DNA from 3 places in the Mesorhizobium sp. B2-4-17 genome. Region 2 is predicted to be linked to each of the others. Evidence: predicted binding sites of a transcription regulator. Region 2 holds the regulator's gene; each other region holds the start of a gene.
The links. Region 2 encodes PhoB, which activates phosphate uptake and scavenging genes when phosphate is short. Its sites were predicted from a motif close to TGTCATNNANCTGTCAT; they were not measured.

Region 1: a site for PhoB is predicted at 4,699-4,715, ahead of FJ548_RS22535 (LTA synthase family protein). Genes of this name have one in related genera too.
Region 3: a site for PhoB is predicted at 8,878-8,894, ahead of FJ548_RS14455 (RNA degradosome polyphosphate kinase). Genes of this name have one in related genera too.

Annotation. Positions count from the first base shown of each region.
Region 1 covers NZ_VFUX01000030.1:14,225-24,536, reverse strand. Annotated here, with positions in the region: gene mltG (endolytic transglycosylase MltG) at 1-698, opposite strand, end outside; gene FJ548_RS30550 (hypothetical protein) at 685-969, shown strand; gene fabF (beta-ketoacyl-ACP synthase II) at 957-2,219, opposite strand; gene FJ548_RS22550 (acyl carrier protein) at 2,254-2,490, opposite strand; gene fabG (3-oxoacyl-[acyl-carrier-protein] reductase) at 2,733-3,470, opposite strand; gene fabD (ACP S-malonyltransferase) at 3,528-4,475, opposite strand; gene FJ548_RS22535 (LTA synthase family protein) at 4,754-6,682, shown strand; gene FJ548_RS22530 (pilus assembly protein) at 6,717-8,669, opposite strand; gene rpsF (30S ribosomal protein S6) at 8,890-9,390, shown strand; gene rpsR (30S ribosomal protein S18) at 9,390-9,638, shown strand; gene rplI (50S ribosomal protein L9) at 9,865-10,312, shown strand, end outside.
Region 2 covers NZ_VFUX01000020.1:81,053-91,364, forward strand. Annotated here, with positions in the region: gene FJ548_RS17275 (CHASE domain-containing protein) at 1-402, opposite strand, end outside; gene FJ548_RS17280 (ATP-binding cassette domain-containing protein) at 553-1,353, opposite strand; gene FJ548_RS17285 (sugar ABC transporter permease) at 1,365-2,720, opposite strand; gene xylF (D-xylose ABC transporter substrate-binding protein) at 2,962-4,002, opposite strand; gene FJ548_RS17295 (ROK family protein) at 4,272-5,516, shown strand; gene phoB (phosphate regulon transcriptional regulator PhoB) at 5,529-6,218, opposite strand; gene phoU (phosphate signaling complex protein PhoU) at 6,334-7,041, opposite strand; gene pstB (phosphate ABC transporter ATP-binding protein PstB) at 7,067-7,870, opposite strand; gene pstA (phosphate ABC transporter permease PstA) at 7,867-8,718, opposite strand; gene pstC (phosphate ABC transporter permease subunit PstC) at 8,722-9,711, opposite strand; gene pstS (phosphate ABC transporter substrate-binding protein PstS) at 9,776-10,312, opposite strand, start outside.
Region 3 covers NZ_VFUX01000016.1:61,356-71,667, reverse strand. Annotated here, with positions in the region: gene FJ548_RS14495 (NIPSNAP family protein) at 1-380, shown strand, start outside; gene FJ548_RS30430 (sulfocyanin-like copper-binding protein) at 453-701, opposite strand; gene FJ548_RS14485 (glycosyl transferase family 90) at 1,152-1,664, opposite strand; gene FJ548_RS14480 (hypothetical protein) at 1,825-2,124, opposite strand; gene fumC (class II fumarate hydratase) at 2,421-3,818, shown strand; gene FJ548_RS14470 (DoxX family protein) at 3,996-4,418, shown strand; gene FJ548_RS14465 (DoxX family protein) at 4,583-4,987, shown strand; gene ppx (exopolyphosphatase) at 4,995-6,533, opposite strand; gene FJ548_RS14455 (RNA degradosome polyphosphate kinase) at 6,533-8,734, opposite strand; gene FJ548_RS14450 (zinc-finger domain-containing protein) at 8,956-9,201, shown strand; gene FJ548_RS14445 (FAD-dependent monooxygenase) at 9,220-10,312, shown strand, end outside.

The DNA.
Region 1 (10,312 bases), on a different contig from region 2:
CCATAGATGATGGTCGGATCGGATTGCAGGCGCATCCCCTTGGCCAGCCGGTTCAGGAAGACGGCAGCAACGCGCGAACGCTCGTCACCCCTGCCGGTTTCCTTCTCGACGATCGAGGCCAGGGTGACGAATTCCTGGACATTGGCCAGCGGCAGGTCCGGCGCACGCCGCTGCCATACCTCATCGACCAGTTTCTTCTGATCGGCCAGCAGCTTGTCGATCATCTGCTGGCGCGTCGCGCCACGCGTGAAGCGCAGCGTGTCGGTGGCAAGGCTGCCCTCCGGCGGCATGGCCGCGGGCATGACGCCGCTCAAGGCGGGTTCGTCGGCGATGCGCTCCAGTGCCTGCTCGACGGTCAGCCCCTCCGGAATGGTCAGCGAATACATCACCGACTTGCCGCTCTTCAGCAACTCCATGATGTCGCGCATGGATGCCCGGGGCTTGATCGCATATTCGCCGGCCTTGAGTGCGGAATCATTGCCAAAGGCGCGCACACCAAGACGGAATACGCGGGCGTCAGTGATCAGGCCGCGGCGCTCAAGCTGGTCGGCGATGTCCTGGACGCCCGTGTTCGGCTTGACGAGGAAGGTGTCGCCATTGGCCGAGGGGCCGGGCTCGGTGAATTCCTGTTTGCCGAAATAGAGCGCCGCGCCTGCCGCCAGAACCGTCAGGATCACCAAAGAGATGACGAAGTTCATGAACACGACGACCTGGCTGCGCGAAGCACGCGAGCGCTTCGGCGGCGGCGTTCCAGCTTCCGGTCGCAAGGCCTCGCTGGCCGTCTTCGGTACGATCGGCCCGGTGTTAGCGGGCCGCTGCCCCGATTCTCCGTTGCCCGCCGGATTTGTGTTCATTTCGCCCTACCGTTTGATCTCTCAACGAATCCCCTGCGGCAGAGTAGAGGCGAATATGGCAAAATTGACGGCACGCCAAAGCGGCGTCCGGCAGCCGGACGATCAGCCATTGTAGCGCTGGAACACGAGCGAAGCGTTTGTGCCGCCGAAGCCGAAGGAGTTGGACAATGCTACGTCGATCTGGCGGGAGCGAGGCTTGTTGGGCACCAGGTCGATCGCCGTTTCGCGCTCAGGGTTGTCGAGATTGATGGTCGCCGGCGCGATATTGTCCCTGATAGCGAGGATCGAAAATATCGCCTCAGCGGCACCCGCCGCCCCTAGGAGATGGCCGATCGACGACTTGGTCGACGACATCGAAATCTTTGAGGCGGCATTACCGGCCAGCCGCTCGACAGCGCCGAGTTCGATCGTGTCGGCCATGGTCGAAGTGCCATGCGCGTTGATGTAGTCGACATCGGCGGGCGTAAGCTTGGCCCTGTTCAACGCCGCGGCCATGCACCGGAAAGCGCCGTCGCCGTCCTCGGCCGGTGCGGTGATATGATAGGCATCGCCAGTGAGACCGTAGCCGGTCACCTCAGCGTAAATCTTGGCGCCGCGGGCCTTGGCGTGCTCGAGATCTTCCAGCACGACAACACCGGCACCCTCGCCCATGACGAAGCCGTCGCGGTCACGATCGTACGGGCGCGACGCCGTCTGCGGGGCATCATTGCGCTCGGTCGACAGTGCCCGGCATGCGGCGAAGCCGGCGATCGACAGCCGCGTCACCGGCGCTTCGGCGCCGCCCGCGACCATGATGTCGGCATCGCCCCACATGATCAGCCGGGCCGCATCGCCAATGGCGTGCGCGCCGGTCGAACAGGCCGTGACGACGGAATGGTTCGGGCCCTTCAGCCCGTGCCGGATCGAAACCTGGCCGGAGACGAGATTGATGATCTGACCCGGGATGAAGAACGGGCTGATGCGGCGCGGACCGCGCTCCTTCAGGATTATCGCATTCTCGGCGATACCCTCGATGCCGCCGATGCCCGAGCCGATCAGGACGCCGGTGGCGCACTGTTCGGCATGGGTTTTCGGTTGCCAGCCGGAATCCTTCAGCGCCTCGTCGGCGGCGGCAATCCCGTACAGGATGAAGTCGCCGATCTTGCGCAGTTCCTTCGGCTCGAGCACGGCCTCGGGATTGAAGGTGGCATTGCTGCCGTCACCACGCGGAATGACGTGAGCGATCTTGCAGGCAAGATCTTCCACCTCGAACTCGGTGATGCGCCTGGCGGCGCTGCGGCCGGTCAGAAGTTCCTTCCAGCTGTGCTCGAAGCCCATGCCAAAAGGCGACAACAATCCAAGGCCCGTGACGACGACACGCCTCATCGCAGGTCCTCCCCGGTGATGACTGCAGAATGCGTCAGGCCGAAGCCTTGTCGATATACTTGACAGCGTCGCCAACGGTCAGAATGGTCTCGGCTGCGTCGTCGGGAATCTCGACGCCGAATTCTTCTTCGAACGCCATGACGAGTTCAACCGTGTCGAGGCTGTCAGCGCCCAGATCATCGATGAAGCTCGCCTGCTCCGTCACTTTGTCGGCATCGACGCCAAGGTGCTCGATGACGATCTTCTTGACGCGCTCTGCGGTGTCACTCATTTGGGCATCCTCGTCTTTTGTTTGTCTGTCTTCGTTAGCGGGCAGAATGCCGCTAATCAAGTTGAAAGATGGTCCTGCCGGAAACGCAACGGCTACGGACCGGTTTTTGCCCGAACCGCCGGGTTGCGGGCCGCATTACACGAAAAATGGCCAAGGTCCAAGCCGAAATGGTCTGTTTTCACAGCGTGCTGGCCTTGCCTGTCATTGCCCCAAAACCGCTGCGCGCTTCTGGATGGCATTCGTCAGATCATCGCCATGCCGCCATTCACGTGAATGGTCTGGCCGGTGACGTAAGCGGCTTCATTGGAAGCGAGATAGGCGACAGCGGAGGCCACTTCGGCGCTGGTGCCCATACGGCGCGTCGGGATCGCCGCCATGATCGCTTCCTTCTGCTTGTCGTTGAGCTTGTCGGTCATCGCCGATTCGATGAAGCCCGGAGCGACGCAGTTGACGGTGATGTTGCGGGTGGCGATCTCCTGCGCCAGTGATTTGGAGAAGCCGATCATGCCGGCCTTGGAGGCACAGTAATTGGTCTGGCCGGGATTGCCGGTGACGCCGACGACAGAAGTGATGTTGATGATGCGGCCGTGGCGGCGGCGCATCATCGGGTGGGTGAGTTCGCGGGTAAGCCTGAACACGGCCGTCAGGTTGACTTCGAGCACCGTGTCCCAGTCGGCGTCCGACATGCGCACGAACAGCCCATCCTTGGTGATACCGGCATTGTTGACCAGGATATCGACGCCTTCGAGGTCGGCTTCCGCTTTCTGGCCAAGCGCCTTGACCTCGTCACGGTTGGACAGGTTGGCCGGAAACAGCTTGACCCGGTCACCCAGTTCGGCGGCCAGCGCCTCCAGCCTCTCGACGCGCGTGCCGTGCAGGCCGACGATGGCGCCTTGTGTATGAAGCACCCTGGCGATCGCCTCGCCGATCCCCCCCGAAGCACCGGTGACGAGCGCCTTGCGGCCGGTCAATTCGAACATTTTTGTCTCCAGGTTGAGAAGAGCACAACCCCTATAGGGATGGGATCAAATGGCGCTTTATGCAAGCGCGGCCAATGCCGCCTCGACTTCAGCCGCCGAACCGACCGATGCGGTGGCGATGTCGCGGTTGATACGCCGCGCCAGGCCCGAAAGCACCTTGCCTGCACCAATCTCGTAGAGCGTGGCGACGCCGTTGGCGCCAAGCCAATCCACCGTCTCGCGCCAGCGAACGCGGCCGGTCACCTGCTCGACGAGGCGCCGCGCGATCTCGTCCGGATCGCTCGACGGTGTCACCGACACATTGGAGACGACAGGAACCAAAGGTGCATTCTTCGTCACGCCGGCCAGCGCGTCTCGCATGATCTCTGCCGCCGGCGCCATCAGCGCCGAATGGAAGGGAGCCGAGACCTGCAGCATCAGCGCCCGCTTGGCGCCCTTTTCGGTGCACAGTTTCGCCGCCAGTTCGACCGCCGCCTTGGCACCGGAAATCACCAACTGGCCGCCGCCATTGTCATTGGCGATCTGGCAGACCTTGCCGGCCCCTTGCACGGCCTCGGTGCAGGCGGCTTCGACATCGGCCTGCTCCAGCCCAATGATCGCCGCCATGGCGCCCTCACCGGCTGGCACTGACGCCTGCATGGCATTGCCGCGGATGCGCAGCAGCCGGGCGGCATCGGCGACGGAAACGAAGCCGGCGGCGGCAAGCGCCGAATATTCGCCCAGCGAATGGCCGGCGACATAGGCGACCTTGTCTTTCAACGAGAAACCGCGCGATTCCAGTGCCCTGATCGCAGCCAGCGATACCGCCATCAAAGCCGGCTGCGCGTTGGCCGTCAGCGTCAAGGTCTCTTCCGGACCTTCCCAGATCAGCTTCGACAGGTTTTCGCCAAGCGCGTCATCGACCTCCTGGAAGATCCTGCGCGCCTCGGGAAAGGCATCAGCGATATCCTTGCCCATGCCGACAGCCTGGCTGCCTTGTCCCGGAAAGGTGAATGCAACGGCCATGCGAGGGCTCCCGAAGACTTGTTCTGCTTGCCTGATAACACGAATTTTCCTTGCCTGTGACGCAAGGCAGCCGGTCAAGTCAAGCCCGCTTCGAACAAGCCTCAGGTCGGAACCTTCTGCCGAGTGCCTGTTCCAAAAGGACTTTTGGCGATCACTCCTGATGAAAACTGCTCACGATTCGTTTGCTGGCTCTTCTTATTTCCGATACAGGCGCTAGCTTGGCGTGACAGTTTCATGACAATCGAGTGACGCGTTTGTCGCTGGGTGGGGAAGTTAAGGTGGCCAAGAATTCGAAACGCGCCGGCGAGGCCGCGCCGCAGTTCCTGGAAGACGATCCGTCCACCGGTTATTTGCCGGGTCGGAGATGGCCGGTCGTCCGTTACGGATTGGTCAGCCTGCTGATCTCCGCCGTCCTGGTGTTCGCCATCGAACTGATCGTGCGTGGCGATGTTGCCGGCACTGTTTCCTTCTTTCTTCAACCGCTCAAGCCGGGTTGGACGACCATCGTCGTGTTCGCCCTGATCCTGATCGGCCTCGACGCCTTGCTCGGCCGCAGTCACCAGAGCCTGATGATTGTCGCGCCGTTGACCCTGGGGCTGGCCTTTGTCGGCCATCAGAAATCGCACTATCTTGGCGATCCGCTCTATCCGACGGATTTCCTCTACGCTCGCCAGATTTTCGCCCTGCTGCCGCTGCTGGTGCGCGAACGGCCGATGACCGCGCTGGCCATGGTCGTGGGCATCGTCGTCGGACTGTCGCTGCTCGTCCACGGCTGGCGGCTGTGGCACCGCAAGGTTCCGGTCCTCAGCCGCAAAGGCCGCCTTGCACGGCTGACGCTGGCAGTGCCTCTGCTCGCCTTCTTCGTCTCGATCATGGACTACGCCACCTTCTCGTGGACCCGGGACCGGCTGCAGATCATCCCGATCATGTGGGACCAGAAGGAAAACTATGCCTCCAACGGCTTTGCGCTCGCCTTCGCGCTCAACGTGCCGATGGCCCATGTCTCGGCACCCTCAGGCTATTCCGACAAGGCAATCGCGGCGATCGACCGGCCGCGGACAACAGCATCGGTGCCCGATGACAAGCCCGACATCATCGTCGTCATGAGCGAATCCTTCTGGGATCCAACCAAGCTGCCTGGCGTCGCCATCACGCCGGATCCCATTCCCACAGTGCGGCGACTGCGTTCGGGTTCGATGTTCTCGCCTGAATTCGGCGGCATGACCGCCAACATCGAATTCGAGGCGCTGACCGGCTTTTCCAATGCTTTCCTGCCGGCCGGCAGCATCCCCTACCAGCAATATGTGCGCACGCCGACGCCTTCGATGGCGACCTTCCTGAAGAGTGAAGGTTACAGGGCGCGTGCCATCCATCCAGGCACCAACTGGTTCTGGAACCGTGGCGCGGTGTATGCCGATTTCGGTTTCAACGATTTCAAGTCGGAAGAGACATTGCCGCCCATGGAAAAGCGCGGACCGCTGGCATCGGATGCGGCAATGACGGATGAGATCATTCGCGAAGCCGACGCCAGCGACGATCCGGTGTTCTTCTTCGCCGTCAGCCTGCAGAACCACGGCCCCTATGAGCCGAACCGCTATAACAACCCGACCCACTCGGTACAGGCGCCGATCAGCCAGTGGGCGCGCGATTCGCTGCTGAGCTATGCGGAGGGTTCGGCCGATGCGGACCGCGGCCTTGACCGACTGATCGAATGGGCCAAGAAGCGCGAGCGGCCAACGATCATCGCCTTTTTCGGCGACCATCTGCCGCCGTTGGGGCCGGTCTATGTCGAGACCGGGTTCCTCAAGGACAACGTCGCGCCACGCAAGGAGCCGACGCCGGAAGCGGCCCTTGAACATCACGAGACACCGCTGGTCGTCTGGTCGAACCGCTCCGGTCCAATCAAGGACCTCGGCACGGTGAGCCCGGCATTCCTGCCCTATCATATCCTGACGGCCGCGGGCATCACCCATCCCTACTACACCGGTTTCCTGGGCGAGATGCGGGAGCGCTACCGCGTGGTCGACCGCAACCTGCTGCTGACACCGACTGGCCAAGCCACGCCCGATTGGTCGCGTCAGAAGGAGATCGACCCGGCGATCCGCGATTTCCAGTTGATCCAGTACGATATGATGTTCGGCAAGCGCCACGCAGCGCCGGACTTCTTCCCCGAGACGGTCAACAAGGTCGTCGCCCATACGAGCTGAGCCGGCGCCATCGTTCAGCAGCGAGATCGAGCGTTCAATTGGTCAGTTGCAGCTTCGAGAACTTGCTGGCGATCTGCTCGAATACGTTTGGCAGTTTGTTCGGATCATTGACTGCGTAGTAGTCGCTAGGATCCGAGGCACAGGCACTGTAAAGCGTGCGGTTGGCCGCGGTGTCGGACTGCAGCACCATGGTGTAGATCTCTGCGCCCTGATTTTTCAACTGCGTGCAGACGCTCTTGGTCCATCCGTCCACATTGCGCGCGGCGGTCGTCTGATTGTCCGATCCAAGCCGACCGGCAGCGCCATAGCCTGAACCCGCGAGATAACCATAGGAGGTATAGTCCGACTTGGTCGTCTCTTTGCTGGCGCCATAGACCACGTTCTCACCGTCAGTGAGCAGCATGACGATTTTGCTTACCCCAGGCGTCTTCCACGGCGTTCCCTCAGTGTATGGCGCCGACGGCGACAACACCCGCTGGCCCCAAGCGAGGCCCTCGGCAACATTGGTGCCCGACCCGGCCCAGGCAAGCATCTTGGCGGCCTCCTTGCGGAGCTTCGTAAAATCTTCCGTCAACGGAACGACCGGCGAGGGACAGGACCGGTTTGGCCCCACCGTCAATTGCAAGGCATTCGGATCGGTGGTGGCAGCGGTGGCGATGGCGGTGTTCTGCGGTGCGACATACTTGGCGATTGTTTCGAGATCCTTCTTCGACGCGCTGGCGTCGCTTCCAAGCAAGCCGCTCAGATCTATTCCAAGAATGTTCAATCCCCCATTCTGAGCAAGCTTGGTCTGGTCGGGGACGTCGTCGACAAAAGAGTTGTTGTAGTAATTGGCGTCGTTTGAATAGCTGCCGGAAGGCTTCGTGCCGTTCCCTGGACTGTCCGGCGCGAAGTACGGCACGAACAGAGTGTCGGGGTAAGACGGGTCAGGCGACGTATCGGAAATGTTAAAGGAGCCGGGCCGCGCCTCGACGCAGCCTTTCCAACCCGTGTCGATCCCTTTGTCATCCTTCCATCCGGTCAACCTGGCGGCCGAGGCCGGGTCTTTCATCAATTGTCTGAACAGCGCCATATGATTGGGACGCTTGCCATTGATGACGGGAAAATTGATCCCATTGGTGGATGATTTGCCGTCCATGTCGATCCAGGATGGGTCGAAGCCGTCGCCATTGACATTGACGGCCGTGACGAACGGAACCAGTGCCGCGCGGACCTTGCGTGTTGGTGATTGTGCCGTTTCCAGATATCTGAGCAGATTGTCCGTCGCTGTCTTCAGGGCAGCAATTTTGGCGCCGGCCATCGAGCCGGTATTGTCCAGCACCAGCACAACCTCGAGCTGGTTGTTCGATTCGACGGCCGAGGCATCGACCACGATGTGCTTGTTCCGGCCAAACAGGAAAGCGAAGTTCAGATTGACGTCCGCCGAGGCGACAGCCTTTGTCTTGATGAAATTGACGCCTCTGTCGACGGTCAGCGTCGCCTGTGCGTTGGTGAGTTCGCCATGTCCGGCAATATTGGCCTGGAAGTAACGGTCGAAGGCGTCGGTCCGGGTAATGTCCAGATCGCCCAGATGCGAGGACGCAAGATTTGCCGCGTCGAGCGCATTCTGCAGGTTGCTTTTGGCCCGCATGATGGTGGACACGTCGACCGCGAAGGCCACGGCTGACAAGATGGCCGGCAGGCCCAGGGCGAGCAATAGCGTGAAATTGCCGCTCGTGGAGCGCCAGAACCTGTTGAGAAGCATTCTTACCCCCGGAAATGCTTGCCGCTTGTTATGCGGGTTGTCCGAGTTTTTGCCCCTTCCATGATGAACCGACCGTTGACGGCGAGGCTCAACCCTGCACAACCTGACATTGTGGTTAAGGGCTGGTTGCCGTAAAACCGCCGGGCCGTACCGGCGCCGCGGCTTGATTTTCCAGCGCCCTGCGACATTGGGGACGCCGCTTGCCCTTGCTTTGTCAGTGGATTGCTGTATAGACGCCGCCAATCTGCCGGTCCCAGCTGGGGGCTGAACGGAGGGCCGGAGGTTTTATCAAAAGCCTTCGTGTGAAGCCAGAAGCGCTTCCGCCTCCCGTGTCTCCGCTCTCGACCGTCTCGTCATGCTCCTTTCTTCCCCGCGCCTTGTTGGGCTCCACGGGTCAGAGAAGTTGCAGAGGCTTTTGCCGCCGGGAACCGGGAGAGAAACGAAGAAAGGCACGAAAGACATAATGGCTCTTTACGAACATGTGTTTCTTGCCCGGCAAGACCTCTCGCAGCAGCAGGTCGATGCGCTTGTCGAACAGTACAAGGGCGTCATCGCAGCGAATGGCGGGTCTGTCGGCCGGGTCGAGAACTGGGGACTGAAGTCCCTCACCTACCGGGTCAACAAGAACCGGAAGGCCTACTACACACTCATGGATTTGAACTGCCCGCCAGCCGCGCTCAACGAGATGGAGCGCCAGATGGGTCTGTCCGAGGACGTCTTGCGTTTCCTGACCATCAAGGTCGAGGCGCATGAGGAAGGTCCCTCGGCCATGATGCAGAAGCGCGAAGAGCGCTCCGAGCGCGGCAGCTTCGGCGACCGCGACCGTGGCGATCGTGGCCCACGTTCGTTCGGCGACCGCGATCGCGGCGACCGTGGCGATCGTCCGCCGCGCAGCTTCGGTGATGCCGGTGGCGAGCGTGGTCCGCGCCGTCCGCGCGAAGGCTTTGAAGGGGGTGCAGAATAATGGTCGACATCAATCAGATCCCGACCCGGCGCCCGTTCCATCGTCGCCGCAAGACCTGCCCGTTCTCCGGTGCCAACGCGCCCAAGATCGACTACAAGGACGTGCGTCTCCTGCAGCGCTACATCTCCGAGCGCGGCAAGATCGTGCCGTCGCGCATCACCGCCGTCAGCCAGAAGAAGCAGCGCGAGCTCGCCAAGGCGATCAAGCGCGCCCGTTTCCTTGGCCTGCTGCCCTACGTGGTCCGTTAAATACGATCCAAGCGGGCGGTTTTACCGCCCGCTTTTCCTGCCGATCGCGACGGGCGCGACCGGTTCCGAACCAAAAATCCCGAGTTGGATTTCGAAAGATATCCTAACTGCCTGAACAGGCAGGACAGCGACACCGGCGCCACGTCGTGCCCAGAGCTTCCTGACCTGTTCCACAGACATTCGGCGTCGATCCCGGGGATTGGCGTCCAACCAAAGGAACAAAACCATGGAAGTCATTCTTCTCGAACGCGTTTCCCGCCTCGGCCAGATGGGCGATACCGTCAAGGTCAAGGACGGCTTTGCCCGTAATTTCCTGTTGTCGCAGGGCAAGGCGCTGCGCGCCAACGAAGCCAACAAGAAGAAGTTCGAAGGCCAGCGCGCCCAGCTCGAAGCCCGCAATCTCGAGCGCAAGTCGGAAGCCAGCCAGATTGCTGAAAAGCTCGACGGCAAGAGCTTCATCGCGGTCCGTTCGGCCGGCGAGACCGGTCAGCTCTACGGTTCGGTGTCGACGCGCGACATCGCCGATCTGCTGACGGCGGAAGGCTTCACGGTCAACCGCAACCAGATCCAACTCAACCAGCCGATCAAGACAATCGGTCTCACCAATGTGGCGATCGCGCTGCATCCGGAAGTCGAAGTCACGATCACGCTCAACATCGCCCGCACGGCCGACG
Region 2 (10,312 bases):
CGCGCGCCAGGGCTGCGTCGAGGCCGGATAGACCGGATGGCTAGCGCCAAAATCGTGCAGGATATCGCGTTCGACCGCCGCTTCGTCGCCCGTCTTGACAAGCTGAAGGAAGCCGATGCCACCCAGGCCAGCGAAATTGTTGTCGATATCCAGCGCGTCGAAGAACGCCTTGAACTCGTTCTGGGAGATGTCGCCGTTGCGGGCATCGAACAGGGCCTGCGTCGACCGCAGCAGCGACAGATGCAGGTCGATCCGGCTCTCGATCCGGTTGAGTGCGTCGTCGGCCGCCGCTTCGAACTTGATGCGGGCGGCTTCCTGCGTCGCGAAATAGGCGAACCCAGCCATGGTCATGCTGATCAGCGCAACGGCGATGAACGCAACGATTGGAAAAAGTCTCTTCAACGGATGATGCGGTCCATGGGCAATACCGGACCTTTATGGGCAAGTCGCCGGGCCAACACAATGGCCAGGCCAAGCCATCGCGATCACTGGCATATCACATGAGCGGCAACGCGGGCCTGGTCCGCCAAGGCCGGGCGCGACCGATAGGCCTCAGGCGGCGATCTTCAGCGCACCCGGTCCGGGAATGGCGCCAGGAGGACATTTGCCCAGGATGATCATGCCGAGCACCTCGTCCTGGGTTACATCCGTGGTACGCGCGGTGCCGACGACCTGGCCGTTCTTCATCACGCAGACCCGGTCGGCCAGTTCGAACACATCGTGGATGTCGTGGCTGATCAGGAAGATGCCGATGCCATCGGACTTGAGCTGCCTGACCAGTTCGCCGACCTGTGCCGTTTCCTGGGGCCCAAGCGCCGCAGTCGGCTCGTCCATGATCAGGATGCGGGCGTTGAACAGGATCGCGCGTGCGATCGCCACCGACTGCCGCTGCCCGCCCGACAGCTTGATGACCGGCTCCTTGAAGCGCTGGAAGCGGGGATTGAGGCGCCCCATCACCTTGCGCGCCTCGGCCTCCATCGCAACATCGTCGAGCGTGCCCCAGGCGGTCATCAACTCGCGGCCGAGAAACAAATTGGCGGCGGAGTCGACATTGTCGGCCAGCGCCAGCGTCTGGTAGATCGTCTCGATGCCGCATTTCTTGGCATCGCGCGGATTGGTGATCGTGGCTTCCTCGCCATTGACGAATATCTGCCCGGCGTCGCGCTTGTAGGCGCCGGAGAGGATCTTGATCAGCGTCGACTTGCCGGCGCCGTTGTGGCCGAGCAGCGCCACGACCTCGCCGGGGAAAAGATCGATCGAGGCGTCGTCGACGGCCCGGATGCCGCCAAAGGCGATCGAGATGTTGCGCATGTCGACCAGCGGCGGGCCGGCGGGAGCGTTTTTGTCAGCCATGATCGTATCCTCTAAACCCGCTTGCGATAGACGGTGTCGAGCCAGACGGCGATGACCAGCACGGCGCCGACGACGATGCTCTGCAGCGGCGAGTCGACACCGAGCAGCACCATGCCGGATTGCAGCGACTGCATCAGCAGCGCGCCGAGCATGGCGCCGATGATCGTTCCCGAACCGCCGGCAAGCGACGTGCCGCCGATGACGGCCGCGGCGATGACGAGCAGCTCGTCCAATGTTCCAAGCACATTGGTGGACGAGTTCTGCCGGGCTGACGAGATCGCGGCGGCGATCGTGGCCAGCACGCCCATGATCATGAACACCTTCATGGTGATCCAGCGCGTGTTGATACCGGCGAGATTGGCGGCCTCCGGATTGCCGCCGATGGCAAAGACATAGCGGCCGAAACGGGTGCGGTTGGTGATGAAGGTCATGATCAGCCCGACCGCAACCGCCATCAGCACCGGAATGGCGATGCCGTGAGCGATGAACAGGCCGCCCTCGGGCACGGTGATGTTGTTGGCGGCGGCGTATCTGTTCACGATGCCGATCGGCCACGGATAGGAGTTGGCCAGCCATACCGCGCCCATGATGGCAGCGCAGGTGACGGCGCCAAGCAGCGTCTCGGCCCAGATCGGGCGCAGCGGGAAACGGAAGCGCTTGCGTTGCACCCGCCCGTTGAAAAGCGCAAACACCACGGCGAGGCAGGCGACGATGCCGACGATCCAGCTCCAGGTGGCGCCGATCGATCCGGCCGGCCCGCCTCCCATCAGCTGGAAGGTGGCGTCGAGCGGCGCCACGGTCTGGCCGCTGGTGACCCACCAGGCAGCGCCGCGCCAGACCAGCAGGCCGCCCAGCGTGACGATGAAGGCGGGCACTTCGAGATAGGCGATGATGAAGCCCTGGAAGGCGCCGATCAGCAGGCCCAGGACCAGGCCGATGACCAGCGCGAGCACCCAGATCCACGGATTGCCGAGTTCAAGCCCGACGAACCGAACCAGGAAATGCACCTGGGCGAAACCCATGACCATGCCGATCAGGCCCTCGGCCGAGCCGACGGACAGGTCGATGTTGCGCATGACGATGACCAGCACCATGCCGCAGGCCATGATGGCGACCGCGGAGCTTTGTACGGAGAGGTTCCATAGATTGCGCGGCGTGAGGAAGGTGCGGCTGTCGAAATCGAGCGGATTGACGCCCAGACGCAGGCTCGAAATCACGTGCAGCCCCACCCAGATCAGCAACAGGGCGCCGATCATGCCGAGCATGCGGGTGTCGATCTCGGTTGCCTTCAGGAAGCGGGCGACCGCGCCGAGTTCCGAGGCGCGTGCGGTATCGACCTGCGGCGGGTTGGACGTCGTGTCGGTCATGATTTCCTCCCACTGGCCGCCGTCTGGCGCGGACGCCGGAGCCCAGCCTAGAAGCTATCCGCCTGATGCGGAAACACAAATCTTTTTGAGAAAACGCCGCCTTAAAGCAATTCCAGGAAAAGTGCGTAGCGGTTTTCCGTCCGGAATTGTGGGAAACAATGGGCTGGAACGGTTCAGCGATTCAAGAAACACTGAACCGTTCCAGGGCCGCGGCGTCTATATCTGAGAGAAACAGGCCAGCTTAGTTGCAGGCCGCGACGGTGCCGGCGGCGACGCCCGCGCAGACTTCGTCCTTCTTGATCCAGCCGGCATCGATGACGACGTTGAGATTGTCCTTGGTGATGGCGACCGGGGTCAGGAACAGCGACTTGACGGTGTTGCCGCCAGGCGTCGTGAAGTCCTTCACGCCGGCGATGTCGGTCATCTTCTTGCCGTCGGCCAGTTGCGAGGCGATCTCGGCGGCATTCCTGCCGAGCTCGCGCGCGTCTTTCCACACCGACACGGTCTGGGTGCCGAGCGCGATGCGGTTCAGCGCGGCGTGATCGCCGTCCTGGCCCGACACCGGCACTGTGCCGGCAAGGCCTTGCGCGGTCAGCGCCGCGACGACACCGCCGGCGGTGCCATCATTGGCGGCGACCACGGCATCGACCTTGTTGTCGTTGGCGGTCAGGAACTGCTCCATGTTCTTCTGGGCGTTGGCGGGCAGCCAGCCGTCCGTATAGGCCTCGCCGACATTCTTGATCTTGCCGCTGTCGATGGCCGGCTTGAGCACTTCCATCGAGCCCGAGAACAGGAAGTCGGCATTCGGATCGGCGCCCGAGCCCTTGATGAAGACGTAGTTGCCTTCCGGCTTGACCTTGAACACCGCGCGGGCCTGCATGCGCCCGACTTCCTTGTTGTCGAAGGTCAGGTAGAAGACGTCCTTGTTCTCGATCAGGCGGTCATAGCCGACGACCGGAATGCCTTCATCCAGCGCCTTCTGGACGGCCGGGCCGATGGCCGAGGCATCCTGCGCCAGGATGATCAGCGAATTGGCGCCCTGCGAGATCAGGCTCTCGACATCGGTGAGCTGCTTGCCGGGATTGGACTGTGCGTCGGCGGAGATGTACTTGTCGCCGGCGGCCTCGATCGCCTTCTTCATGGCGGCCTCGTCGGTCTTCCAGCGCTCTTCCTGGAAGTTGGACCAAGAAACGCCGATGACCTTACCCTTCGCCTGCGCGACCGACGCGAGCGTCAGTGACATGGCGACACCCGCCAGGATGGCGACTGCGAATCTCTTCATGATATCCTCCCTGCGCCGCGTATGGCGCGACCAAACTGACCCGAAGGCCGGCACAAAGGCTCTATTTTTTCGAGCCTCAAAAAAAATAGTGATGCATAGCCGGAAGGCTGTCAACAATGATTCTGATGGATTTTCAGGGCCGAGAACCTTTTTTCGGGCCCCGCAATAAATAAATGACATCGCCGGCCGCTTCTGCCAGTATTTGATCTGTTGCCGCAGTGTTCGAGGGGCACGACGAGCCGCGGCGACCGGGAGGATATTGGAAAGGCATGTCGGTCGGAATCCGCCACGACGATCTGCGCCGGCGCAACCGCGCAATGGTGATTGCGGCCGTGCGCCGGGCCGGCCAGCCCTCGCGCACCGAAATCGCCGCGACCACCGGCCTCAGCCACTCCACCATATCGGCGATTTCCTCTGATCTGATCGGCGAAGGTATCCTGGCCGAAGGCAAGCCGAGCGAGGCCGGCGCGCTCAAACGCGGCAGGCCGCAGGTCGGGCTTGGCCTCAATCCGGAAGCCGCAACGGTGATGACCGTGGTGCTGTCGCTGAATTTCCTGTCCGTCGCCGTCATCGACTATGCCGGCCAGGTCATATCAGAGGAACAGCGCCGGCTGGATACGCTGACCATGTCGCGCGATGCACTGATCGGCGAATGCGTCGCCATCGTGCGGCGGCGCCTGGAGGATCCCGACCTCGACGTGCGCAGCGTCGCCCGTATCGCGCTGGCGATCCAGGGCATCACCGACACCGATGCCCGGGCAATGCTGTGGTCGCCCATCACGCCGCAGACCGACATCGCCTTCGCCGACATACTCGAAGCCGAGTTCGGCATCCCCGCCACCGTGGAGAATGACTGCAACATGATGGCGGTGGCGCTGCGCTGGCGCGATCCGGAGCGCTACCGCGACGACTTCATCGCCATTCTCCTTTCGCACGGTATCGGCATGGGCCTGGTGCTGAAGGGCGAGCTCTTCACCGGCACCCATTCCTCGGGCGGCGAATTCGGCCATATGATCCATCGGCCAGGCGGCGCGCTCTGTCGCTGCGGGCGGCGCGGCTGCGTCGAAGCCTATGCCGGCAATTACGCCATCTGGCGCAACGCCAGGCAGCTCAGCGAGGACACCGAGCCGGTCGCCGATGTCAGCGACGCGCAGATGCGGGCGCTGGCGGCGACGGCGCGGCAAACGGACGGGCCCGAGCGCGAGGCCTACCGCAGGGCCGGCGAGGCGCTGGGCTACGGCCTCGGCAGCCTGTTCGCGCTGATCGATCCCGCCCCCGTCGCCATGGTCGGCGTCAGCGCCGCCGCCTTCGACCTGATCGAGCCGGCATTGCGCGAGGCCATCGCCCAGACCGCCGGCGGCCAGCACTCGAAATCGATTTCCTTCGACACCGAGCCCAACGAGTTGCCGCTGATCCGCGAGGGCTGCGCCATGCGGGCGCTGACCTTCGTCGACCAGGAGATTTTCGCGCCGGGCATGCAGGCGAAAGCCGGCTCCGGGAAGAACGTGGCCTGAATAAAGTCGCGCTCAATCCTCGCGGATTGCATACCCCGCACCACGAATGGTGCGGATGACGTCGGGCATGCGGCCGTTATTGACCGCCTTGCGCAACCGGCCGACATGCACGTCCACCGTGCGCTCGTCGATATAGATCGTCTCCCCCCAGACATTGTCGAGCAGCTGGCTGCGCGAGAACACCCGGCCGGGATGACGCATCATGAATTCGAGCAGGCGGAATTCGGTCGGCCCGAGCCGGATCTCGCTCTTCTTGCGGTAGACGCGATGTGATTCGCGGTCGAGCACGATGTCGCCCACCTTGAGCACGCTGGACAGCACTTCCGGCTTGGCGCGGCGCAGCAGCGCCTTGACCCTGGCCATGAATTCCGGTGTCGAGAACGGCTTGACCAGATAATCGTCGGCGCCGGTCGAAAGGCCGCGCACGCGGTCGCTTTCCTCGCCGCGCGCCGTCAGCATGATGATCGGCAGCCGCTCGGTCTCGGGCCGCATCCTTAGCCGGCGACAGAGTTCGATCCCGGACACCGCCGGCACCATCCAGTCGAGCACCAGGAGGTCGGGGACGTTCTCCTGCAGGCGAATCTCCGCCTCGTCGCCGCGCGGGACCACCTCGACCTGGTAGCCTTCCGATTCCAGATTGTAGCGGAGGAGCACGCCGAGTGGCTCCTCATCCTCCACCACCATGATGCGTGGCGCGATCATCGACTGGTCACCTCTAAGGCAATTCCAGGAAAAGTGTGAAGCGGTTTTCCGTCCGGAATTGCATGGAAACAAGAGAGAGAGCGGTTTTCCGTAAAACGGTGAACCGCTCTGACGATCAAGCCGCCGGCGCCGACATCGCCGTTTCGTCCTGCTTCGGACGATTCGCGGGCAGCTGCGTACCGGTCAGCACATAGTAGGCATTCTCGGCGATGTTGGTCACATGGTCGCCGATGCGCTCGAGATTCTTGGCGCAGAACAACAGATGCGTGCAAGCCGTGATGTTGCGCGGATCCTCCATCATGTAGGTGAGAAGTTCGCGGAACACGGAGGTGTATTTGACGTCGATACGTTCGTCATCGGCGCGCAGCTTGGCAAGGGCCTCGGCATCGTGCGCCGCATACTCCTCGATCACGCCCTGCACCTGGATCAGCACCAGCTGCGCCATGGCGTCGATGGAATGCGACAGGTCGCGCGGCGTGGTGGACAGGCCGACCGTACCGACGCGCTTGGCGATGTTCTTGGCAAGGTCGCCAATGCGTTCGAGGTCGCCGGCCATGCGGATCGACCCGACGACATGCCGCAGATCGTCGGCCATCGGCTGGCGCTTGGCGATCAGCGTGATGGCGCGGTCGTCGAGTTCGCGCTGGCGCGCGTCCATGATGACGTCGTCGGAGACAACGCGCTGTGCCAGCGCGTTGTCGGAGTTCAGCAGCGCCTTGGTGGCGCCGCCGACCATCGAGCTGGCGAGATCGCCCATGTCGCTGATCAGCCTGCTGATCTGTCCGAGATCCTCGTCGAAAGAAGCGACTGTGTGTTCGGCCATGATCCTGGTCCTCGTATGCGTGAGATCAGCCGAAGCGGCCGGTGATATAGTCCTGCGTGCGCTTCTCGCGGGGCGATGTGAAGATCTTCTCCGTACGATCGAACTCGACCAGCTCGCCCAGATACATGAAAGCCGTCTGGCGCGACACGCGCGCCGCCTGCTGCATGTTGTGGGTGACGATGACGATCGTGTAGTCGGCTTGCAGCTCGTCGATCAATTCCTCGATCTTGGCGGTCGACAGCGGGTCGAGCGCCGATGCCGGCTCGTCGAGCAGGATGACCTCCGGCTTCACCGCCACGGTGCGGGCGATGCAAAGACGCTGCTGCTGGCCGCCCGAAAGGCTGAGGCCGCTGGCGTTGAGCTTGTCCTTGACCTCGGTCCACAGAGCCGCGCGCTTCAGCGCCTGCTCGACACGGCCGTCCATCTCGGCCTTGCTGATCTTCTCATAGAGCCTGACGCCGAACGCGATGTTTTCATAGATCGACATCGGAAACGGCGTCGGCTTCTGGAACACCATGCCGATCTTGGTGCGTAGCAGGTTGAGGTCCTGCGAGCGGTCGAGAATGTTCCGGCCGTCAAGCAGCACCTGACCCTCGGCGCTCTGCCTCGGGTAGAGCTCGTAGATGCGGTTGAAGACGCGCAGCAGCGTCGACTTCCCACAGCCCGAAGGGCCGATGAAGGCGGTGACACTGCGCTCGGGCAGCGACAGGCTGATGTCCTTCAGCGCCTTCGACTGGCCATAGTAGAAATTGAGGTTCTTGACCTCGATCTTGGCCTTTTCCACGGCAGCCTCGGCCACGTTCAACTCGGTGGACAACATCGGTTTCATCTGTCCTCTCTGCGTCCGGTAAGACTGCGGGCGAAGATGCTCAGCCCGAGAACCGTTAGGGTGATTATAAGTGCGCCGGTCCACGCCAGTTGCTGCCATTCCTCGTAAGGGCTGAGAGCGAACTGGAAGATGGTGACAGGCAGGCTGGCCATCGGCGCGTTGAGATTGCTTGACCAGAACTGGTTGTTGAGCGCGGTGAAGAGCAGCGGCGCCGTCTCGCCGGAGATGCGGGCGATGGCCAGCAATATGCCGGTGACGATGCCGGAAAGCGCGGCACGATAGGCGACAGAGCGGATGACCACCCAGCGCGGTGCGCCGATCGCGGCGCCGGCCTCGCGCAAGGCGTTCGGCACCAGGTTGAGCATGTCCTCTGTGGTGCGCACCACCACCGGGATGACCAGGATGGCCAGCGCGACGGCGCCGGCGATGGCGGAGAAGTGCCCCATCGGCCGCACCAGCAACTCATAGACGAACAGGCCGATAACGATCGACGGCGCCGACAGCAGGATGTCGTTGATGAAACGCACCACCGTGGTCAGCTTCGAGAAGCGTCCGTATTCGGCCATGTAAGTACCGGCCAGCACACCGATCGGCGTGCCGACGATGACGCCGATGACGGTCATCACGATGCTGCCATAGATGGCGTTGAGCAGGCCGCCGGCATCGCCGGGCGGTGGCGTCATCTCGGTGAAGACCGCCAGCGAAACGCCGCACAGGCCCTTGTAGACCAGGGCGCCGAGGATCAGCGCCAGCCAGGCAAGGCCGATGCCGGCGGCGACGACGCAGAGCGCCATCATCACGCCGTTCCTTCTCTTGCGTCTGTTGTGGAGTGCCAGGGACGTCGACATCGGTCAGGCTCCCGTGCGGGCGTCGATGCGCATCAGCATATAGCGTGCGATGGCAAGGATAATGAAGGTGATGACGAAGAGGATCAGGCCGAGCGCCACCAGTGAAGAGGTGTAGAGTTGGCCGTCGGCTTCGGTGAATTCGTTGGCGATCGTCGCGGAGATCGTCGTCGCCGGCGCGAACAGCGAGGCGCTGATACGATGCGCGTTGCCGATGACGAAGGTCACCGCCATGGTTTCGCCGAGCGCGCGGCCGAGGCCGAGCATAACGCCGCCCATAATGCCGACACGGGTGTAGGGAATGACCACGCGCCGCGTGACTTCCCAGGTTGTGCAGCCGATGCCGTAGGCCGATTCCTTCAGCACCGCCGGCACTGTGTCGAACACGTCCTTGGTGATCGAGGTGATGAACGGCAGCACCATGATGGCCAGGATCAGCGACGACGTCAGTAGGCCGATGCCATAGGGCGGGCCGGCGAACAGGCTGGAGAGCCCGGGCACGTTGTGAAAGATGTCGATGATGAAAGGCTGTATCGTCGTCTGCAGGAACGGTGCGAACACGAACAGGCCCCAGATGCCGTAGATGATCGAAGGGATGCCGGCCAGAAGCTCGACGGCGATGCCGATCGGGCGCCGCAGCGGCCGCGGGCAAAGTTCGGTAAGAAAGACGGCGATGCCGATGCCGATGGGAACGGCGATCAGAATTGCGATGGCTGACGTGACGATGGTGCCGTAGATCGGCGACAGGGCGCCGAAATTCTCGGTGACCGGGTTCCATGCCTCGGTCGTCAGGAAGGAAAAGCCGAACTTAGACAGGGCTTCCCATGAGCCGGCAAACAACGAGATGGCGACGCCGCTGAGGATGAGCAGGACGAGGACGGCAGAAGAGCGTGTAGCCTCCCGAAACACCATGTCCGTGAAGGCGAAGCGCCGCACTGTCGCATCCCTGGACCGCATGACGCTCGATAACGGCGTAGCTTCTGAAACGGTGGTCATCTAGCCCCTCGTATTCGAAAGAAATGGGAGGACGCCAAAGGCGTCCTCCCTTCGACAAAGAGAGTTACTTGGCGGCGTAGAGCGACTTGCCGTCGCTGCCGACGATGTCCTTGCTCCACATTTCCTCGACGCTCTTGACGACCTTGTCCGGCATCGGAACGTAGTCCAGTTCACCCGCCATCTTGTCGCCCTTCGCATAGGACCAGGCAAAGAACTTGAGGGCTTCGCTGGTCGCCGCGGCGTCATCGGGCTTCTTGTACAGCAGGATCCAGGTCGCGGACGTCATCGGCCAGGACTCAGCGCCCGGCTGATTGGCGAGAATGACGCCATAACCCGGCTGTGAGTTCCAGTCGGCATTGGCCGCCGCGGCCGAGAACGCCTTCGCGGTCGGCTCGATCTTCTTGCCGTCCTTGTTGATCATGTCGGTGTAAGTCAGCTTGTTCTGCTTGGCATATGCGTACTCGACATAGCCGATGGCGCCGCCGGTCTGCGACACGTTGTTGGCAACGCCTTCATTGCCCTTGGCGCCGATACCCACCGGCCACTCGAGCGCGCTGTTGACGCCAACCTTCGACTTCCAGTCGGCGTTCACGTCGGCGAG
Region 3 (10,312 bases), on a different contig from region 2:
AACCCCTCCGAAACAAGCGCCTGGCCGGCCTTGTTGTCATCTGGATTCATCATTTGCGACCGGGGGCCGAGGCCGGTTTCATCGGCCGCTTCGAAGCCGAAGCGGCGCCGGTACTGACAGCATCGGGAGCATCTTTGCTCGCAGCCTTTGTTACCGAACATGCCGAGAACAGCTTTCCGCGGCTTCCGGTAAGGACTAACGAAAGCGTGTTTGTCAGCATCTTGGGTTTTGAAACCGCGGAAGCGCAAGCTCGCCACGAAACCGTGCTTGCGACCTCACCGGGCTGGGAAGCGTTCCTCGGCAAGGCCGAGCCGGATTTGACCAAGCCGACGGAAATCTTGCGACTCTCGCCGACATCGAGATCGCTGCTTGGCAAGTGAGCCTTGGCAAGCAGACCATCGCGAACAGCCGTCGGCCACGGCAAATTGGTTTGGCCATCGACATTTCGCCTGCTACGGCTTGACGATGAACTCGGTCCACATCCCCGCTGCGAAGTGACCAGGGATATTGCAGACGAGCACGTATCTGCCAGCCTTCAAGTCCACCGTAAGAACGCCCGAAGCACCCGGATCGAGTTCTGAAACCTCTCCCTTGTCACCGGCCTTGTCCTCATCGACCCGGTTCTCGGCGGTGAGGTAAGGCAACGGTTTGCCGGGATCAGCCGGATTCATCACGATCATCTCATGGACGGTGTGGCCCAAATACCCATGGTGGCCTTCGACATGTCGAGATTTGGCGGCCCATGGGCCAAATCTGTAGGCATCGCCATATTCGCTACCTGTCCCACAACAGAACCTGGACAACGCTGGCGGCCTGCGCGGCGCCGGCTGTCACAATCACTACGGCAAACGAAAGCGCTGCATTTCTCACCACTCTCTTCACGGTGACGCTCCTTCCCGCAGGCCGGTGCGGTCCGGCCGCCAATCGCCCGTTTGCAGGCCTATTGGAACCAATGAATGGCCCAAACGGTGGTGCATAGGTTGCGCCGCCAGACGCCCTTGTCCTTGCGTTGGATCAATCCGCCCATACCTGGCTCAAACCTATTGTCCGCCTGCTGGACTTGCCTCGCATAGGAATGCCAAGCGACATCGCGCGGTATCACCACGCCGATCCAAGCGCTTGGCACCACTCGCCGGCCCTGCGCCGCGCCATCAGTCAGGCCAGCCGGTCGTGCGCTTGCGCCGCTGAAGACCGGACTTCAGATTGCCGCCAGCCGCCGCGTGATCCTGAAGGAGCTTCGCCCAGGCCGCCACGGCTGCCGCGCGCGTCAAGCGGGTCTGCGCGAAATGCCGCGCTTCCGCGGCGATTTCGGCTTCCAACTTCGGATTGGCGCGCAGCCATTCGATGCGCTCAGCCAGATCAGACAGATCGCGCGCCACCGGAACATAGTGGCGAAACGGCTCGATATCGTCGAAGAACCACTCTCGCCATGGCCTGTCCTGCAACAGCACCACCCGCTTGGTGTGGAGCAGCATTTTGAAGCGGCCGCTATAACCGGCGCCTTCGACGTCGATCATGTATCTGTAGGTGGCGACCTGGTCTTCCATCGTCCTGAAGCTGGTGGAATACCGATTGATGGCGACATCGTAATTCTGCTCGGTGTCATACGCCTCGATGAGGTCCGGGCGGGCCGACGCGATCTCGACAATCCTTTTTGCGGGCACCGTTCATGCAGCGCCCAGCCCAGAACAACCTGTCATCGCGCGGCGGCTCTTCCGACGCAGCCGCCATCGCGCTCGTCTTCCGGTCATAGTCGTCGAACTTCGCGTCCGGCCAGCCATCGAAAACGAAATCGGGCGCGGCCACCTCGCCATAGCCATCAGCCTAGGAGAAGGCGAAACGCGTGCGGAAATAGCGATGCCTTCTGCGCGACGGCGTATCGCCGAGAAGCATATAGAACGGTGGCAGGCTGCGGAGGCCAAGGGATGCCAATGCCTCGGCAATGAGGGTCAAGACCTGCACGTGCCTCTTAAGCCAGGCGGCGCGGGAGCGCACCCTGAGCTTGCCGCCCTCGAAACGGCAGTGGATCTCGCCGCGATTGAGCCCAGGCAGAAAACGCCTGCCGACCTCGGCGACATCGACAGCGATGGGAAGCGCATTCAGTCCCGTCTTGAGTGGTGCCATCTTGAAGACGCTCTCGCAGCGACCGATTTAGATCCGAAGGCTTGGTCCGACGTGACCGTGTACGGCTCGTTCGTTAAGGCGGCTAACCCGTTGACGAGGCGGATGCAAGGGGACCAGCGACCGGCGAAGTTCATACCGTGGGATAGCCTAGCGCCTAACCACGGTTCGGCTGCCTGCGAAGCGTATTACCGGAGCACCTTCTTCAACCGATTTGCATCCTCGCCGCACACAATCTCTGCTTGAAGCCATTTGTGCAACGCGATACGCCGTTGCCGACTTCGAGAAGGAGAAACCTTGTGAGCACGTCAAAGACCAGAACCGAAACCGATACGTTCGGGCCTATTGAAGTCGCCGCCGACCGTTATTGGGGTGCGCAGGCGCAGCGTTCCCTAAGCAATTTCAAGATTGGTTGGGAAAAGCAGCCGGCTTCGATCGTGCGCGCGCTCGGCATCGTCAAGCGGGCCGCGGCGGAAGCCAACATGGACCTGAAGCGGCTCGATCCCGCGATCGGCAAGGTGATCGTCGAGGCCGCGCAAGAGGTCATCGACGGCAAGCTCAACGACCATTTCCCGCTGGTGGTCTGGCAGACCGGCTCAGGCACGCAGTCCAACATGAACGCCAATGAGGTGATTTCCAACCGGGCGATCGAAATGCTGGGCGGCGTCATGGGCTCGAAGAAGCCGGTGCATCCCAACGATCACGTCAATATGAGCCAGTCGTCGAACGACACCTATCCGACGGCCATGCACATTGCCTGTGCCGAGCAGATCGTGCATCACCTGATTCCCGCGTTGCACCACCTGCACAAGGCGCTCGCCGCCAGGAGCCGAGACTTCAATCACATCATCAAGATCGGCCGCACGCACACGCAGGATGCCACCCCACTCACCCTCGGCCAGGAGTTTTCCGGCTATGCGGCGCAAATCGCCTCCTCGATCAAGCGCATCGAGATGACGTTGCCCGGCCTGCAGGAACTGGCGCAGGGCGGCACCGCCGTCGGCACCGGCCTCAACGCGCCGGTCGGCTTCGCCGAAAGGGTTGCGGACCGGATCGCCGCCATCACCGGCATCGCCTTCGTCACCGCGCCGAACAAGTTCGAGGCGCTGGCGGCCCACGATTCCATGGTGTTCTCGCACGGCGCCATCAATGCGACTGCCGCAGCACTCTTCAAGATCGCCAACGACATCCGCTTCCTCGGTTCGGGCCCGCGCTCGGGCCTTGGCGAGCTGTCGCTGCCGGAGAACGAGCCCGGCTCCTCGATCATGCCGGGCAAGGTCAATCCGACGCAGTGCGAGGCGATGACGCAGGTCTGCGTGCAGGTGTTCGGCAACAATGCAGCGCTGACCTTCGCCGGCAGCCAGGGCCATTTCGAGCTCAATGTCTACAACCCGCTGATGGCCTACAACTTCCTGCAGTCGGTGCAGTTGCTCGCCGACGCTTCGGTTTCCTTCACCGACAACTGCGTGATCGGCATCGAGGCGCGGGAAGACAACATCAAGGCGGCGCTCGACCGCTCGCTGATGCTGGTGACGGCGCTGGCGCCCACCATCGGCTACGACAACGCCGCAAAGATCGCCAAGACCGCGCACAAGAACGGCACCACGCTGCGCGAGGAAGCGCTGGCCACCGGCCTGGTCAGCGAAGCCGATTATGACCGGCTGGTGCGACCGGAGGACATGACGCATCCGGGATAAGGTATTTTTCGGCGGGAGAATTTTACCCCGTCGTCGCACAGCCCGGCACGAATTTTGCGCGCCTTGCCCGGCCACGAGAACGTACAACCTGTGAACAATGTGTCGCCACACAGGCGTCTTTGGTGAACAGTTGGCATGGTCTATTTGATTGGCATTCAACCCATTCGGAGAGCCACCATGTCCACCAACACTTCTGTCGCCGGCACCGGCACCGCATCCAACGCCTCGGGCGCGATCCTCGCAGGCCGCGTCCTTCTCTCAATCCTGTTCATCCTTTCGGGCTTCGCCAAGCTGACCGCGATTTCCGCCACCGCGCAATGGTTCGGCGGTATCGGCCTGCCGCTGCCGATGGTCGCCGCGATCGGTTCGGGCCTGCTGGAATTCTTCGGCGGCCTCGCCATTCTGGTCGGCTTTCAGACCCGCATTGTGGCGATCGTGCTCGCCATCTTCACGCTCGCCGCCACCGCCATCGCGCATCTCAACTTCTCGGACCAGATCCAGATGCTGATGCTGGAGAAGAATCTCGGCCTCACCGGCGGCTTCATCCTGCTTGCGGCGCTGGGCGCCGGCGCCTACTCGATCGACGCCAAGCGCGGCTGAAATTCCATCCTCCCAACGATCTGAATTCAGGCGGCGCGGAATTTTCCGCGCCGCTTTTTCGTTGTCCAAAACAAGCGCCGCGGTGGTTTCGGCCGCAGTCCCGCAGGCGTAAGGTGGACGGTAGCCGGTGTGGCCCTGACCGGGGCGCCGGCAAGGGAGTAGCCATGAACCGCAATGCATTGCTCCTGGTTTCGCGGCTGCTGTTTGCCGTGCTGTTCGTGCCGTCCGGCTTCCAGGCACTCAGCAGCATCGCCGGCACAATCAATTATTTCGCCGGCCTCGGCCTGCCGCTGCCAACGCTCGCCGCCTGGGGCACGGGCCTGTTCGAGTTGATCGCCGGATTGCTGATCCTCATCGGGTTCCAGACCCGTATCGTGGCACTGCTGCTGGCGGCCTTCTGCGTCGCGGCCGGGTTCATCGGCCATTACGGCCAAGGCGCCGGCGATGCGACGCTCGCCTTCCTGCACCAGCAGATGCTGATGAAGGACATTGCTATTGCGGGCGGTTTCCTGGCGCTGGCCATGGCCGGTGCGGGAGCATGGTCGGCTGACGGACGCGGGTCCGTCTGAGGCCTGCCTACTTCACCGTCATGCTCGGGCCGCCTTCGACCGACAGCACCAGCCGGCGGTTGGTGATCTTGGCCAGTTGCGCCAGGCGCCCGGCCGGCCGCTCGCCGTAGAGATCGGCAAGCGAGGACGGCAATACCAGCGCCAGGGTGCCATTGGCACGGCTTTCCCATTCCAGTCTCGGCATGATGCCAGGCATCGCGGCGGTCAGCAGATAGACGACACGCATCATCGCCGCCAGCACGCGGGCGCGCTCCAACAGGCGCGGTGGCGCTAGTGCCTTGATCTCTGGCGCGATGCCATCATTGAAAATGCCATCATGGCGATAGGCGCTGGCGAGCGCGAGATAGGCGCGGCCAGGATGGTCGACACCGATGAAAGAAGCATGCGCGATGATGTTCAGCGACTGCCTGCCGCGATATTCGGGATGCGCACGCCAGCCGATATCGGCAAGCAGGCAGGCGGCGTGCCGATAGCGCGCCTCGTCCTCCGTTTCGTCGATGCCGAAGGCCTTGAAGGCCTTGCCGGTCCATTCGACGAGGTCATGCGCGTGATGGACCGAACGCGAGCGCAGCAGAGCCAGTTCCTCAGCGGCCGAGATGAGCGGATCGGCGTTCTGCTCCTCCTCATCGAGCAGCGAATAGAGAAAGCCCTCGCGCACGCCCTGCGCCGAGACGACGATCTTCGACGGCTGCATCGCCGACATGATCTCCTGCAGCACGACGGCACCGTAGGGCAGCAGCGAGCGGCGGTTCTTGGAGACGCCCTCGATGCCCTTGACTTTCTCGACCTCGCCCTTGGCCACCTGCTTCAGGAAGTTCTGGGCTGCACCGTCGGCCGAAATCTCGTAGTGATGCATGACGCCGAGCGGGTAGTTGGTCATCTCCATGTGCAGGCGGGCGAGGTTTCGCCAGGTGCCGCCGACTGCGTAGAAGGCCCTGCCCTGTCCGCCCTTGAGTAGTTTCGCCCGCGCCAGTTCCTGGCGCGCGATTTTCTGCGCCTGAACGAGCGAATTCTTCGCCATGTCCTGCAGACGCAGGCCGCCGAGCGGCAGCGTTATGCCTTCGCCCATCGCCTCGCCCTTGATGTCGATCAATTCCAGGCTGCCACCGCCCAGATCGCCGGCGATACCGTTGGCGGGGTGAAAGCCGGAGATAACGCCGAGCGCCGAGTAGTAGGCTTCCTGGCGGCCGGAAAGCACCCGGATCTCGGTCTTCAGCACTTCCTCGGCGCGATGGATGAAATCCGGGCCGTTGACCGCCTCGCGGGCGGCGGCGGTCGCCAGCACATACATATGCTCGGCGCCGGCTTGATCGGAGAGCGCCCGAAAACGGCGGAATTCCTCCATCGAGCGCGTCACCGCATCCGGGTCGAGCTTTCCCGTCGATACGATGCCGCGGCCGAGACCCGCCAGCATCTTTTCGTTGAACAGCATGGTCGGCGAACGCGCCAATCCCTCATAGACGACGAGACGGATCGAGTTCGAGCCGATGTCGATGATGGACAGCGGACGGCGGTCCTGCAGCCGGCCCTGGGAAATGGACAACATCAGTTGGACGCTGCGGCGTTCTTCTTGCGGCGCTTGAACTGAGCGATCCGCTGGGGCGCATGCGACTTCAGCGCGTCACCCCGTCCCGATAGGCTCGGATTGGTCATGAAATATTCCTGCGCGTTGAACGGTTCCTCGCCCTCCTCCAGCACGACACGCCGGGAAGTTCCATCAGCCAATACGTCGAAACTTTGCTGATTGTCCATGATGTTGCCCAGCATGATCTGACCCAGAACCTGTTCATGCACAGTTGGATTGGTGATCGGCACCATGGTCTCGACACGGCGGTCGAGATTGCGCGGCATGAGGTCGGCGGAGGAGATGTAGACGATCGCCTCGTCCGCCGGCAGGCCGTGGCCATTGCCGAAGCAGTAGATGCGGCTGTGTTCGAGGAAGCGGCCGACGATCGACTTGACCCTTATGTTCTCCGACAGGCCCGGCACCTGCGGCCTAAGGCAGCATATGCCGCGCACCACGAGGTCGATTTCCACCCCGGCACGGCTGGCATCATAGAGCGCATCGATGATGATCGGGTCGACAAGCGAGTTCATCTTCATCCAGATGCGCGCCGGCCTGCCCTCCAGCGCGTGGGCGACTTCGTCCGATATGTGTTGGAGAATGCGATTTCTGAGCGTGAACGGCGAGATCGCGATACGCATCTCGGCGGTCGGCTCGGCATAGCCGGTGATGAAGTTGAACAGCTGGGCGACATCGCGCGCGATCGTCGCATCGGTGGTGAAGAAGGACAGGTCGGTGTAGATGCGCGCTGTGACCGGGTGGTAGTTGCCGGTGCCGAGATGCACGTAGTTGCGCAGCTTGCCGTCCTCGCGCCGCACCACCAGGGACATCTTGGCGTGGGTCTTGAGTTCGAGGAAACCGAACACAACCTGCACGCCGGCGCGTTCGAGATCGCGGGCCCAGCGGATGTTGGCTTCCTCGTCGAAACGGGCCTTGAGCTCGACCAGCGCCGTCACCGATTTGCCGGCCTCGGCCGCGTCGACCAGCGCACGCACGATCGGGCTGTCGTTGGAGGTGCGGTAGAGCGTCTGCTTGATCGCCACCACCTCGGGGTCGGCCATCGCCTGGCGCAGAAACTGCACCACCACATCGAAGGATTCGTAGGGGTGGTGGACGACGATGTCCTTCTCGCGGATGGCGGCGAAACAGTCGCCGCCATGCTCGCGGATGCGCTCTGGGAAGCGCGGATTGTAGGGCGTGAACTTCAAATCGTCGCGGGGGACGGAGACGATTTCCGAGATCTGGCTGAGCGCCAGCGGACCGGTGAGCACGCTGATACGGCTCGACGAGACGCCGAGCTCGCCGGCGACGAAATCGCGCAGTTCGGGCGGCATCAGCTTGTCGAACTCGATGCGGATCACCGAACCACGGCGGCGGCGCTTCAGCGCGGTCTCGAACAGGCGCACGAGATCTTCCGATTCTTCCTCCACCTCGATATCGCTGTCGCGGATGATACGGAATGTGCCGGAGCCCTTGACTTCATAGCCCGGGAAAAGCTTGCCGATATAAAGCCCCACCGCTTCCTCCAGCGGGATGAAGCGGACATGGTTCTTGCGATCCGGCAGCCGGATGAAGCGCTTCAGCGCTACCGGCAGGCGCAGCAGCGCACTCATCTCCTCGCCGTTCTTGCGATGGCGAAGCTGCAGCGCCATCGAGAAGCCGAGATTGGGAATGAACGGAAACGGATGCGCGGGGTCGATCGACAGCGGGGTGAGCACCGGAAACACCTGATCCTGGAAGTGTTCTTCCAGCCAGACCTTCTCGTCCTTGGTCAGCGCATCTCGCGTGATGCTCTCGATGCCTTCCTTGTTGAGCAGTATCGTCAGCGCCGAAAGGCTCTTCTGCTGATCTTCCTGCAGCCGCTCGACCTCGCGCAGCAGCTGTTCGAGCTGCTGTTCGGGCGTGCGGCCGTCAGGGCTCTTCAGCACGATGCCCTCGCGGACCTGACCGGCGAGGCCGGCGACGCGCACCATGAAGAACTCGTCGAGGTTGGCGGCCGAGATCGACAGGAAGCGCACGCGTTCGAGGAGCGGGTGGTGCTCGTTCAGCGATTCTTCGAGAACGCGGCGATTGAACTGCAGCCAGGAAAACTCCCGATTGACGAAACGGTCCGGATTGCCGCCCTGCGGGCTCGCCGCCTCGACATTGATGAATTCGCTCTGCACCGGCTTCAGTTCGTTCATGATTCCTGCTCTTCCCAGCCGCTGTCGTCCGAACGCCGCGCCCGCGAGGGTCGTCCGACGAATCGACACATACCCTCCCGTAACCGATTCCGGTTGCGGGGGTCAGGCATGACCGAGCTTAACTTATCCTCTGACAGGCTTTTGCAACAGTTTGATTTCATCGATCTTGCAAAGAGACGGGTTATGATCCAGATGCAATTGCAAGAGATCAGGAGACGACGATGGCAGGCGGTTCCATTCCCCATTTCCAGAACGATGCGGGCTACCCGGCGATCGACATCGGGGTCAAGGAATTCATGTGCACGGGCGCCAACCCGCCTTTCGACCACCCGCATGTGTTTCTCGATATGGGCGACGACAATGAGAAGGTCTGCCCCTATTGCTCGACGCTCTACCGCTATTCGCCAAAGCTGAAGGCGACGGAAACGGTGCCGGCCGGCTGTCTCTACATCGACCGGGCCGCCTGATTTCCAGCGGCTGAAATCATGCCCGATGCACAGCCCCGGCAGATCGTGATCGCCGGAGCTGGCGTCGCCGGGCTGACCGCGGCCCTGGCTTTCGGCGAACGCGGCTACCCCGCACAGCTGTTCGAACAGGCGGAGCGGCTGGACGCGGTGGGCGCCGGCATCCAGCTTTCTCCAAACGCGACACATATCCTACGCCAGCTCGGCGTGCTCGACCGGCTGCTGCCGGCAGCGGTGCGTCCGGAAGCAGTGGTGCTGAAGGACGCCGCGACGTTGCGCGAACTGGCGCGCGTGCCGCTGGGGCAAGCCGCCGAAAAACGTTGGGGGGCGCCTTATCTCGTCGCTCACCGGGCCGATCTGCAGAGCGCACTGACCGAACGCGTCGCCGAAAACCCGAATATTGCGCTCGTCACAGGCGCGCGCTTGAGCGATGTTGTCACAGGTGGCGATGGTGTGACGGCCACAGTCGAGAAGGACGGCAAGACCGTCCAGTCACAGGGCTTCCTTTTGGTCGGGGCCGATGGCGTATGGTCGTCGGTGCGCGCGGTTGTCGATCGGGCCCGGGGAGCGGCATCGCCGAGAAGCCGTTTTTCCGGCGAACTGGCCTGGCGCACCACTGTCGCTGCCGGCAGCGCCGCCGGACAAGCATTTGCCGCGATCGGCGCTACCGACAGCGTCACGACCTTCCTGCATCCGGGATTCCACATGGTCGCCTACCCCGTCAGCAAGGGTGACGCTTTCAACCTTGTCGCCTTCACCAGAGGCGAGCGCATTGCCGAGGGCTGGTCCGGGCATGCCGATCCCGGCATCCTCGCCGGCGCCATGCGCGGCACGGCCGCGGGCCTTGCAAGGCTGGTAGAAATGGCTGGCCCTTGGCTGACTTGGCCGCTCCATACAGTCGAACAGAAGCAGCCCTGGACGACGCCAGCCGGCATCGCTCTGATCGGTGACGCCGCACATGCGATGACCCCGTTCGCTGCACAAGGCGCGGCAATGGCCATCGAAGACGCGGCAACGCTTGCCAGCCTGGTGGCTGACTTCCCTGCCGATCTGCGTCAGAGCCTCACCATCTGGGAAAATCTCCGGCGGCCGCGCATCGTCAAGGTCATCCGGC